DNA from 2 places in the Chromobacterium subtsugae genome. Region 2 is predicted to be linked to the other one. Evidence: riboswitches for the same ligand, from Rfam matches in the RefSeq annotation. Region 2 holds a riboswitch; the other holds the start of a gene.

Evidence for each region. A riboswitch is a leader RNA that binds a small molecule or an ion and turns the genes downstream of it on or off. The one in region 2 is predicted to bind thiamine pyrophosphate.
Region 1: it holds a riboswitch for thiamine pyrophosphate, as region 2 does, so the genes downstream of both, U6115_RS08605 (thiamine ABC transporter substrate-binding protein) here and thiC (phosphomethylpyrimidine synthase ThiC) in region 2, are expected to answer to the same signal.

Annotation. Positions count from the first base shown of each region.
Region 1 is NZ_CP142381.1:1,739,012-1,743,336, forward strand. It holds gene U6115_RS08595 (DUF1800 domain-containing protein) at 1-368, opposite strand, end outside; gene U6115_RS08600 (hypothetical protein) at 546-1,223, shown strand; TPP riboswitch at 1,239-1,333, shown strand; gene U6115_RS08605 (thiamine ABC transporter substrate-binding protein) at 1,384-2,400, shown strand; gene U6115_RS08610 (GNAT family N-acetyltransferase) at 2,459-3,007, shown strand; gene U6115_RS08615 (ABC transporter permease) at 3,004-4,325, shown strand, end outside.
Region 2 is NZ_CP142381.1:268,049-272,373, forward strand. It holds gene ung (uracil-DNA glycosylase) at 1-495, opposite strand, end outside; gene U6115_RS01295 (rhodanese-like domain-containing protein) at 635-961, opposite strand; gene U6115_RS01300 (protein-L-isoaspartate O-methyltransferase family protein) at 964-1,623, opposite strand; TPP riboswitch at 1,736-1,883, shown strand; gene thiC (phosphomethylpyrimidine synthase ThiC) at 1,963-3,861, shown strand; gene U6115_RS01310 (DUF2789 domain-containing protein) at 3,966-4,205, shown strand.

The DNA of each region.
Region 1 (4,325 bases), 1.5 Mb from region 2:
TTTTCGGTCAGCGGCGACGGCGTGGCGAGCATCTCGGCCAGCCACCAGCTGCGCAGCTCCACCGCGTGCTGGTTGCGCTCTTGCTGCAGCGCTTTTTTCTGTTCCTCGGTCAGGCCAGGCTGGCCGGGGCGCTCGAAGGGGTCGTTGGCCCAGCCGGGCGGCGGCGTGGCCGGCTGGGTGCGGACGCCGGCCAGGATCTTGTCCACCGCGGCTTCGCGGCTGAGCGGCGCGTAAGCGGCGATCTGCGCCGGATTGGCGCCGAAGCCGGTGCGCAGCAGCAGATGGCGCGCGCCGTCGACGCCGATGTCGGCCAGCGCGCAAAGCGGCAGGCTGAACAGCACGGATGAGAGGATTATTTTTTTGAGCATGGTCGCAGGTTCCCGATGCAGGGTAGCCATGCCAGCTTAGCCGCCTATTTTTAGCAAGGTATGTCGGCTCGGGGGAAACTGTGAGGGAATGTTTATGGCATGCGCTGTGGCGGCTGCCTGAGGGCGGACAGGCCATGCCCGGTGTGCGATGATTGGCCATTTTACCGTGAGGTGGCTATGGCGGAAGCTGCGCCGCAGGCGCCGTGGTGGCGAAGAGCCTGTTCAAACGTCTTGTTCCTGCTTTTTTTCTTCTCCCTTCTGGCGCTGATTTTCTTCCTGACATGGCTGTTTTTTTTCCCGCTGCGGGCATTGGGGGATTGGCTATTCATCCCTTTGCCCCGCGGTCAGTATCTGCACCTGGAGACAAATCAAGTTCTGAACCAGCCGGGTTTCGTGCTGCCGCTGCTGTTTTGGGTGTTGGCTTTGCTGGGCGCGCTTTCCGGTTGGCGCGATGGGTTTCGTAAATTGCCCAAGCGGGACAAGGCCAAGCGGCGACAAAAATTGGCGCAGTTGAATCAGCGGTGTTGCCGTTTGCTGGCGATATCCGCAGGGCTGAGCGTGTTGCTGTCTTTGCCCGCCATGCGCAGCTATACAGTCGTGGCTGGGGATGGCATCCATGATATGGATTTCTATCGTCGGCACGAGACGGTGTATCCATTTTCGCAGCTTGAATGCATTAGAAGGTCGGTGGTGCGCGGGGCTATTTTTTACGATTTCTACTTTGATCGAAAAGAGGATGACTCGTTTACAGCGGCCGGACTCAATCCGCAAGCGTTGGCCTGGGTCGAATGCCAAACCGGGAAAAGCTTCCAGAGCTGGATGGGGGCTTGCGGCGGATGGCGGCGGGGCCGATAGGCCGCTATACTAGCGCCCTGTCACCGGGGGTGCCCGCCATGCGGGCTGAGAGACACCCTGAGAACCTGATCTGGATCATGCCAGCGGAGGGAGCGTGATGAGCGGAACATGATCCGCCCTGCCTGCTTGCTCCGTGGCCGCACCGCACGGAGAGATGTCCATGAAGTTGCTTCCCACCCTTGTCGCCGCCGCTCTGAGTCTGGCCGGCCTGTCCGCCCAGGCGGCCGAACTGCGCGTGCTCGCCCATAGCTCGTTCAGCGTCGACAAGCCGCTGCTGGCGGCGTTCGAAAAGCAATACGGCGCCAAGGTGTCCATCATCAAGGCCGGCGACGCCGGAGAGATGACCAACAAGCTGATCCTGACCAAGGCGAATCCGATCGCCGACGTGGTGTTCGGCCTGGACAACAGTCTGATCGGCAAGGCCGAGCAGGCCGGCGCGCTGGCCCCGTTGCCGGCCGAGCTGGCCCGCGGCGGCAAGGTAAGCCTGCCCGGCGCCGCCGCCATCGACTACGGCTACGTGACGTTGAATTACGACAAGGCCTGGTTCGCCAAGAACAAGCTGCCGCTGCCCAAAACCCTGAACGACCTGGCCCTGCCGGCCTACAAGAACCTGCTGGCGGTGGAAAACCCGGCCACTTCCAGCCCCGGCCTGGCCTTCCTGGCCGCCACCATCCACGCGCTGGGCGAGGAAAAGGCCTTCGCGTTGTGGGGCAAGCTGCGCGACAACGGCGTGAAGGTGAGCAAGGGCTGGACCGAAGCCTATTACACCGACTTCTCCAAGAACGGCGGCGGCCGCCCCATCGTGGTCAGCTACGCCACCAGTCCGGCGGCCGAAGTGTTCTACAGCAAGGAAAAGCTGAGCGACGCGCCCACCGCCAACCTGCTGTTGCCGGGCACGGTGTTCCGCCAGGTGGAGGGCGCGGCGCTGGTCAAGGGCGGCAAGGAGCCCAAGCTCGCCCAGCAGTTCATCGCCTTCCTGCGTTCCGACGCGGTGCAGAAGGATATCCCGACGCGGATGTGGATGTACCCGGCGATGGACGGCGTCGCGCTGGACCCAGTGTACAAGCACGCCGAGCAGCCCGCCGCGCACGATACCCCCGACAGCGCGACGCTGGCCGCCAAGCAGCGGGCCTGGGTCGGCCGCTGGGCGCGGGTGGTGCTGAAGTCTGGCGTCTGAATGGCGCCGACATTAGGCCATAATGTCCAGATCCCATGACCAAACGGCAACACAAGTGATGATCGCAGACATAAGCTCCTCCCGCCTGATCCTGCGCCATATGAGCGCGGATTTCCTGCAGGCCTGCCTGCGCGGCGACATCGACGACGCCGCCGCGTTGCTGGGCAGCCGCCCGGACGCCGGCTGGCTGGCGGAGGCGCAACTGATGGCGATGCGGCTGGACGATATCGCCGAAGACGCCGCCTACGCGCCGTGGTCGGTGCGGGCGATGCTGCGCCGCGACGATCTGGCCATGATCGGCCACATCAATTTCCACACCCGGCCGGGCCATCCGTATTTGCAGGGCCACGGCGACGTCGAGCTAGGCTATGCGGTTTATCCGGCGTTCCGCCGCCAGGGCTACGCCCGCGAGGCGCTGCTGGCGATGGCCGGCTGGGCGGCCGGACAGGGCGCCGGGAGAATGGTGCTGTCGATCGAACCCGGCAACCTGCCGTCGCAAGCGCTGGCGGCGCAGCTGGGCTTCGCCAAGGTGGCCCAGGCGCGCGACGAGGATGGTTGCGAAGATGTGCTGACGGCCGACTGGCCGTTGTCTGGAGCGAATGTTTGACGCAGTCGGGTGTCCGGCGGCTGGCGCTGGCCAGCCTGCCCGTGTTGTTTTTGAGCGCGCTGGCGCTGGCGCCGTTGGCGCGGCTGGTGGCCGAAGGCGGCCTGCAGTTCAGTCCGGGCCTGCTGGCCGATTCTTATCTGCGCTGGCGGCTGCTGTGGTCATTGCTGCAGGCGGCGGCCAGCTGCCTGCTGTGCCTGGCGCTGGGCGCGCCGCTGGCCTGGCTGCTGGCGCGCTACCATTTCCCCGGCCGCGGCCTGCTGCTCAGGCTGCTGATGCTGCCCTTCGTGATGCCCACCCTGGTGGCGGCGATGGGGGTGCTGGCCTTGTTCGGGCCGCAGGGGGCGACCGGACTCCATCTGCAGGACACGCCGTGGCTGCTGCTGTACGGCAATCTGTTCTTCAATCTGCCGCTGGTGGTGCGCGCCGCCTGCGACGGCTTTTCCCAGGTGCCGGCCAGCCGGCTGGCCGCCGCCCGCACGCTGGGCGCCACCCCGTGGCGGGCGTTCTGGCGCGTGGAGTGGCCGGCGGCGCTGCCCTGGATCCTCTCCAGCCTGTGCCTGGTCTTCCTGTATTGCTTCTCCGGCTTCGGCCTGGCGCTGATCCTGGGCGGCCAGCGCTACGCCACGCTGGAAGTCGAAATCTACAGCCTGGTGGCTTATGAGTTGAACCTGGCCGACGCCGGCGCGCTGGCGCTATTGGTGTTGCTGGTGTGCGGCGCCGTCGCCGCCGTCTATGCCGCGCTTATGCGCCGGCTGGCGACGGCGGCCAAGGTCGAGCCGCTGCCGCTGCGGCCGGCGCGCGGCTGGCGGGCGCGGCTGGCCTTGCTGGCCGGTTTGCTGACGTTGCTGCTGTTCGCCGGCCTGCCCTTGCTGGCGGTGCTGTGGCGCGGCCTGGCCGGCGGCGGCGGCTGGCTGGCGCTGTGGGACGAGGATGTCCGGCTGGCCTTGTTCAACAGCGCCCGCTTCACCGCGCTGACGGTGCTGGCCGCCGGCGCGCTGGGCCTGTGCCACGCGCTGGCCGCCGGCCGCAGCCTGGCGTTGCGGGCGCTGATCTTCCTGCCTTTCGTCGCGTCGCCGGTTTGCGTCGCTTTCGGCCTGTTGCTGCTGTATCCGCAGTGGAGCGCAGCGCTGGCCTTGCTGCTGGCGGCCTACGCGCTGCTGGCCTATCCCTTTGTCGCCAAGGCCTTGCTGACGGCGCGCGACGGCCAGCCGCCGCATTGGGAGCAGGCGGCGCGCAGCCTGGGCGCCGGCCCGTGGCGGACATTCCGGCGCCTGCAGTGGCCGCTGCTGCAGCCGGCCTTGCGGCGCGGCCTGGCTTT
Region 2 (4,325 bases):
TTGCGCGTTGACGGCGTCGATCAGCGCGTCGCTGACCGTCTGCCAGCCCAGCTTGCCGTGGCTGCCGGCCTGGTCCTGCTCGACGGTGAACACGCTGTTGAGCAGCAATACGCCTTGCTGCGCCCAGTGGCTGAGATCGCCGTTGGCGGGAATGCCCAGGCCCAGGTCGGCCGCCAGTTCCTTGTAGATGTTGCGCAAGGACGGCGGCACGCGCACGCCTTCCGGCACTGAAAACGACAGCCCCATCGCTTCGCCGGCGCCGTGGTACGGGTCCTGGCCCAGGATCACCACCTTGACGTCGGCCGGCGACGCGAAGCTGAGCGCGTTGAAGATCTGCGCCGCGGGCGGGAACAGCGTCTTGCCGGCCTCGCTTTGCTGGCTCAGCTGGCGGTCGATGTCGGCCAGCCGCGCGGCGATGTCGGCTTGGCGCAGCACCGCTTCCCAGGCCGGATGGACGCGGGCGAGGGCGGAGGAAAGATAATTCAGAGCTTGCATAGGGTTTCTTTGCGGCGGGAGTGGCGGATCACGACCCTTGGAGGCGGCGGGCGGCGTTTCGTTCCAAGCAAAACACCGCCCGGAGGCGGTGCTGGTAGGCTGCGTCACCCCAATGGGCGACGCGCCGTCTAGTCCAGTATCAATACCGGGCGACGGCCGGATCCACCTGGGCGGACCAGGCGTCGATGCCGCCCTGGAGGTTGATCACGTCGTCGAAGCCGGCGTTCTGCAGGAACATCGCCACCTGGGCGCTGCGCATGCCGTGATGGCAGATGGCGACGATGGCGGCGTCGTCCGGCAGTTCGCTCATCCGGATCGGGATCAGGTTCATCGGAATGTGGACGCTGCCCTCGATGTGCGCCAGCTGGTATTCCCAGCCTTCGCGCACGTCCAGCAGCACCGGGCGCGCGGCCTGCGGATCGGCCAGCAGCGCCGCCAGTTGCGGAGCGGTGATTTCGCGCAGCATGGTCAGAAGCTGAAACGAGCCGGTTCGACGGCTTCGAATTTCTGCAGCCGCTCGACACAGGTCTCGAACAGCGCGGTTTCGCGGAAGCTGGTTTCGGTTTCGCGCTGGATCAGCTTGCAAGCCATCACCGGCAGGTCGCCGGCCACCAGGATCAGGCGGCCGCCGACGGCCAACTGGTCTTTCAGTTCCTGCGGCACCACCGGCAGCGAACCGCCGACCACGATCACGTCGTAGGGCGCTTGCGCCGGCAGGCCCAGCACGCCGTCGCCCTCAACCAGGGTGGCGTTGGCGATGCCGGCCTGTTTCAGATTGTCGGCGGCGCGCGCTTTCTGGGCGGCGTCGATTTCCACGCTCACCACCTGCTTGCCCATCTTGGCCAGCAGCGCGGTCAGATAGCCGCTGCCGGTGCCGATTTCCAGGATCTTGTCGGTGGGCTGGATGGCGGCGTCCTGCACCAGGCGGGCTTCCATCTTGGGCTGCAGCATCTTGCTGCCGTTGGGCAGCGGCAGTTCGGTATCGACAAAGGCCATCTGGCGCTGATTGTCGGCCACGAAGTCCTCGCGTTTCACGTGAAACAGCAGATCCAGCACGTTGGTATCCAGAACGTCCCACGGGCGAATCTGTTGTTCGACCATGTTGAAACGGGTTTTTTCGAAATCCATCAACTTAAACTCCGGAGGGCTGGGAGTCCGCTGCGCCGTTCGAAGCTGGGGGGCGGCAAGGACTCGTGTCATGACGATAACTTGCGATTATCCCATATTTGCCTTACCTTCACAGCATCGCTAGGGGTCCTGCGCCTGGCGTTTGGCTTGATCGGCTACCAAAGTGTAGGACATCGGGTTGAAAGCGGCGGCGCGGGTGAGAAATACCCTTGGAACCTGACCCGGATAATCCCGGCGTAGGGAAGCGTCACCTGCCGAAGATAGCCCCGCCATCCCACCGCAGCCGGCCATGCGCCGAACCGCTCCTTGCGCCGCTTCATCGCCCTGGAGACCCGCCCGATGAACGCGCCCGTAAACAAACAGATGGTGGTGGACGCCGCCGCCATCCAGCCTTTGCCCAATTCCCGCAAGATCCATGTCGCCGGCAGCCGCCCGGACATCCGCGTGCCGATGCGCGAGATCCGCCAGGCCGACACGCCGACCCAGTTCGGCGGCGAAGCCAATCCGCCGATCTATGTCTACGACACCAGCGGCCCGTACAGCGACCCGGCGGTCCGCATCGACATCCAGAGCGGCCTGGCGCCGGTGCGCGCCGGCTGGATCGCCGAACGCGGCGACTGCGAGCAGCTGGATGGCCTGTCCAGCGAATACGGCCGCGCCCGCGAGGCCGACCCCAAGCTGGCCGAGTTGCGCTTCAACCTGCAGCGCAAGCCGCGCCGCGCCTTGCCTGGCCGCAATGTCAGCCAGATGCACTATGCCCGCCGCGGCGTCATCACCCCGGAGATGGAGTTCGTCGCCATCCGCGAAAACCTGAACCGCCGCGCCTATGTGGAAGCGCTGCAGGTCACCGGCAACACCCGCTTGCTGGAGCTGATGACGCGCCAGCATGCCGGCCAGAGCTTCGGCGCCAATCTGCCGGAAGAGATCACGCCGGAGTTCGTCCGCCAGGAAGTGGCCGCCGGCCGCGCCATCATCCCGGCCAACATCAATCACCCGGAATCCGAGCCGATGATCATCGGCCGCAATTTTCTGGTGAAAATCAACGGCAATATCGGCAATAGCGCGGTAACGTCGTCGATATCGGAAGAAGTGGACAAGATGACCTGGGGCATCCGCTGGGGCGCCGACACCATCATGGACCTGTCCACCGGCAAGAACATCCACGAAACCCGCGAGTGGATTTTGCGCAACAGCCCGGTGCCGATCGGCACCGTGCCGATCTACCAGGCGCTGGAAAAGGTGAATGGCAAGGCCGAAGACCTGAGCTGGGAAATCTTCAAGGACACGCTGATCGAGCAGGCCGAGCAGGGCGTCGACTACTTCACCATCCACGCCGGCGTGCGTTTGCAGTACGTGCCGCTGACCGCCGGCCGGATGACCGGCATCGTGTCGCGCGGCGGCTCGATCATGGCCAAATGGTGTCTGGCGCATCATCAGGAAAACTTCCTCTATACCCATTTCGAGGAAATCTGCGAAATCATGAAGGCCTACGACGTGGCCTTCAGCCTAGGCGACGGCCTGCGGCCGGGCAGCGCCTGGGACGCCAACGACGCGGCGCAGCTGGGCGAACTGAAAACCCTGGGCGAGTTGACTGAAATCGCCTGGAAGCACGACGTGCAGGTGATGATAGAAGGTCCGGGCCATGTGCCGATGCAGCTGATCAAGGAGAACATGGACAAGGAGCTGGAGTGGTGCCGCGAAGCGCCGTTCTACACCCTGGGGCCGCTCACCACCGACATCGCGCCCGGCTACGACCACATCACCTCGGCGATAGGCGCGGCGCAGATCGGCTGGTACGGCACCGCGATGCTGTGCTACGTGACGCAGAAGGAACACCTGGGCCTGCCGAACAAGAACGACGTCAAGGAAGGCATCATCACCTACAAGCTGGCGGCGCACGCGGCCGACTTGGCCAAGGGCCATCCCGGCGCGCAGATCCGCGACAACGCGCTGTCCAAGGCGCGCTTCGAATTCCGCTGGGAAGACCAGTTCAACCTGGGCCTGGACCCGGACAAGGCGCGCGACTTCCACGACGAGACCCTGCCGAAAGATAGCGCCAAGGTCGCGCACTTCTGCTCGATGTGCGGCCCGCATTTCTGCAGCATGAAGATCACCCAGGACGTGCGCGATTTCGCCGCCAAACAGGGCATCAGCGCGCAGGACGCGCTGAACAAGGGCATGCAGGAAAAGTCCATCGAGTTCGTCAAGGGCGGCGCCAAGCTGTACGACAAGGTGTGATGTCGCCAAGTTGGCACAACGGCGGCGCGGGCCGCCGTTTTTTATGCCTGCCGTGCCGGCAATCGGTCTAGGATGAGCGTATTCCCCCAGCATTGGAGCGCGCGATGGATACCAGCAGCCACCTGTTGCCCGGATTGTTCCGCCAGTTGGGCCTGGCCGACGAGCCGGCGGCGATCAAGGCCTTCATCGCCAGCCATCCGCTGCCGCCGCGCGTGTCGCTGGCCGACGCGCCGTTCTGGAGCCCGTCGCAAGCGGCCTTTTTGCGCCAGGCGCTGGAGTGCGACGCCGAATGGAGCGAGGCGGCGGACGAGCTGGCGGTGCTGCTGCAGCAAGCCGAAGGCTGAAGCTGTGGATAAACAGGCAGACCGCCGGTTGCCTGTGGATAAGCCGCCGGCCGTTGTCCGCGCCGTTCAGACGGCGATGTAGACCCAGGCGCGTTCGCTGGCGCGCGCAATGCGCCGCTA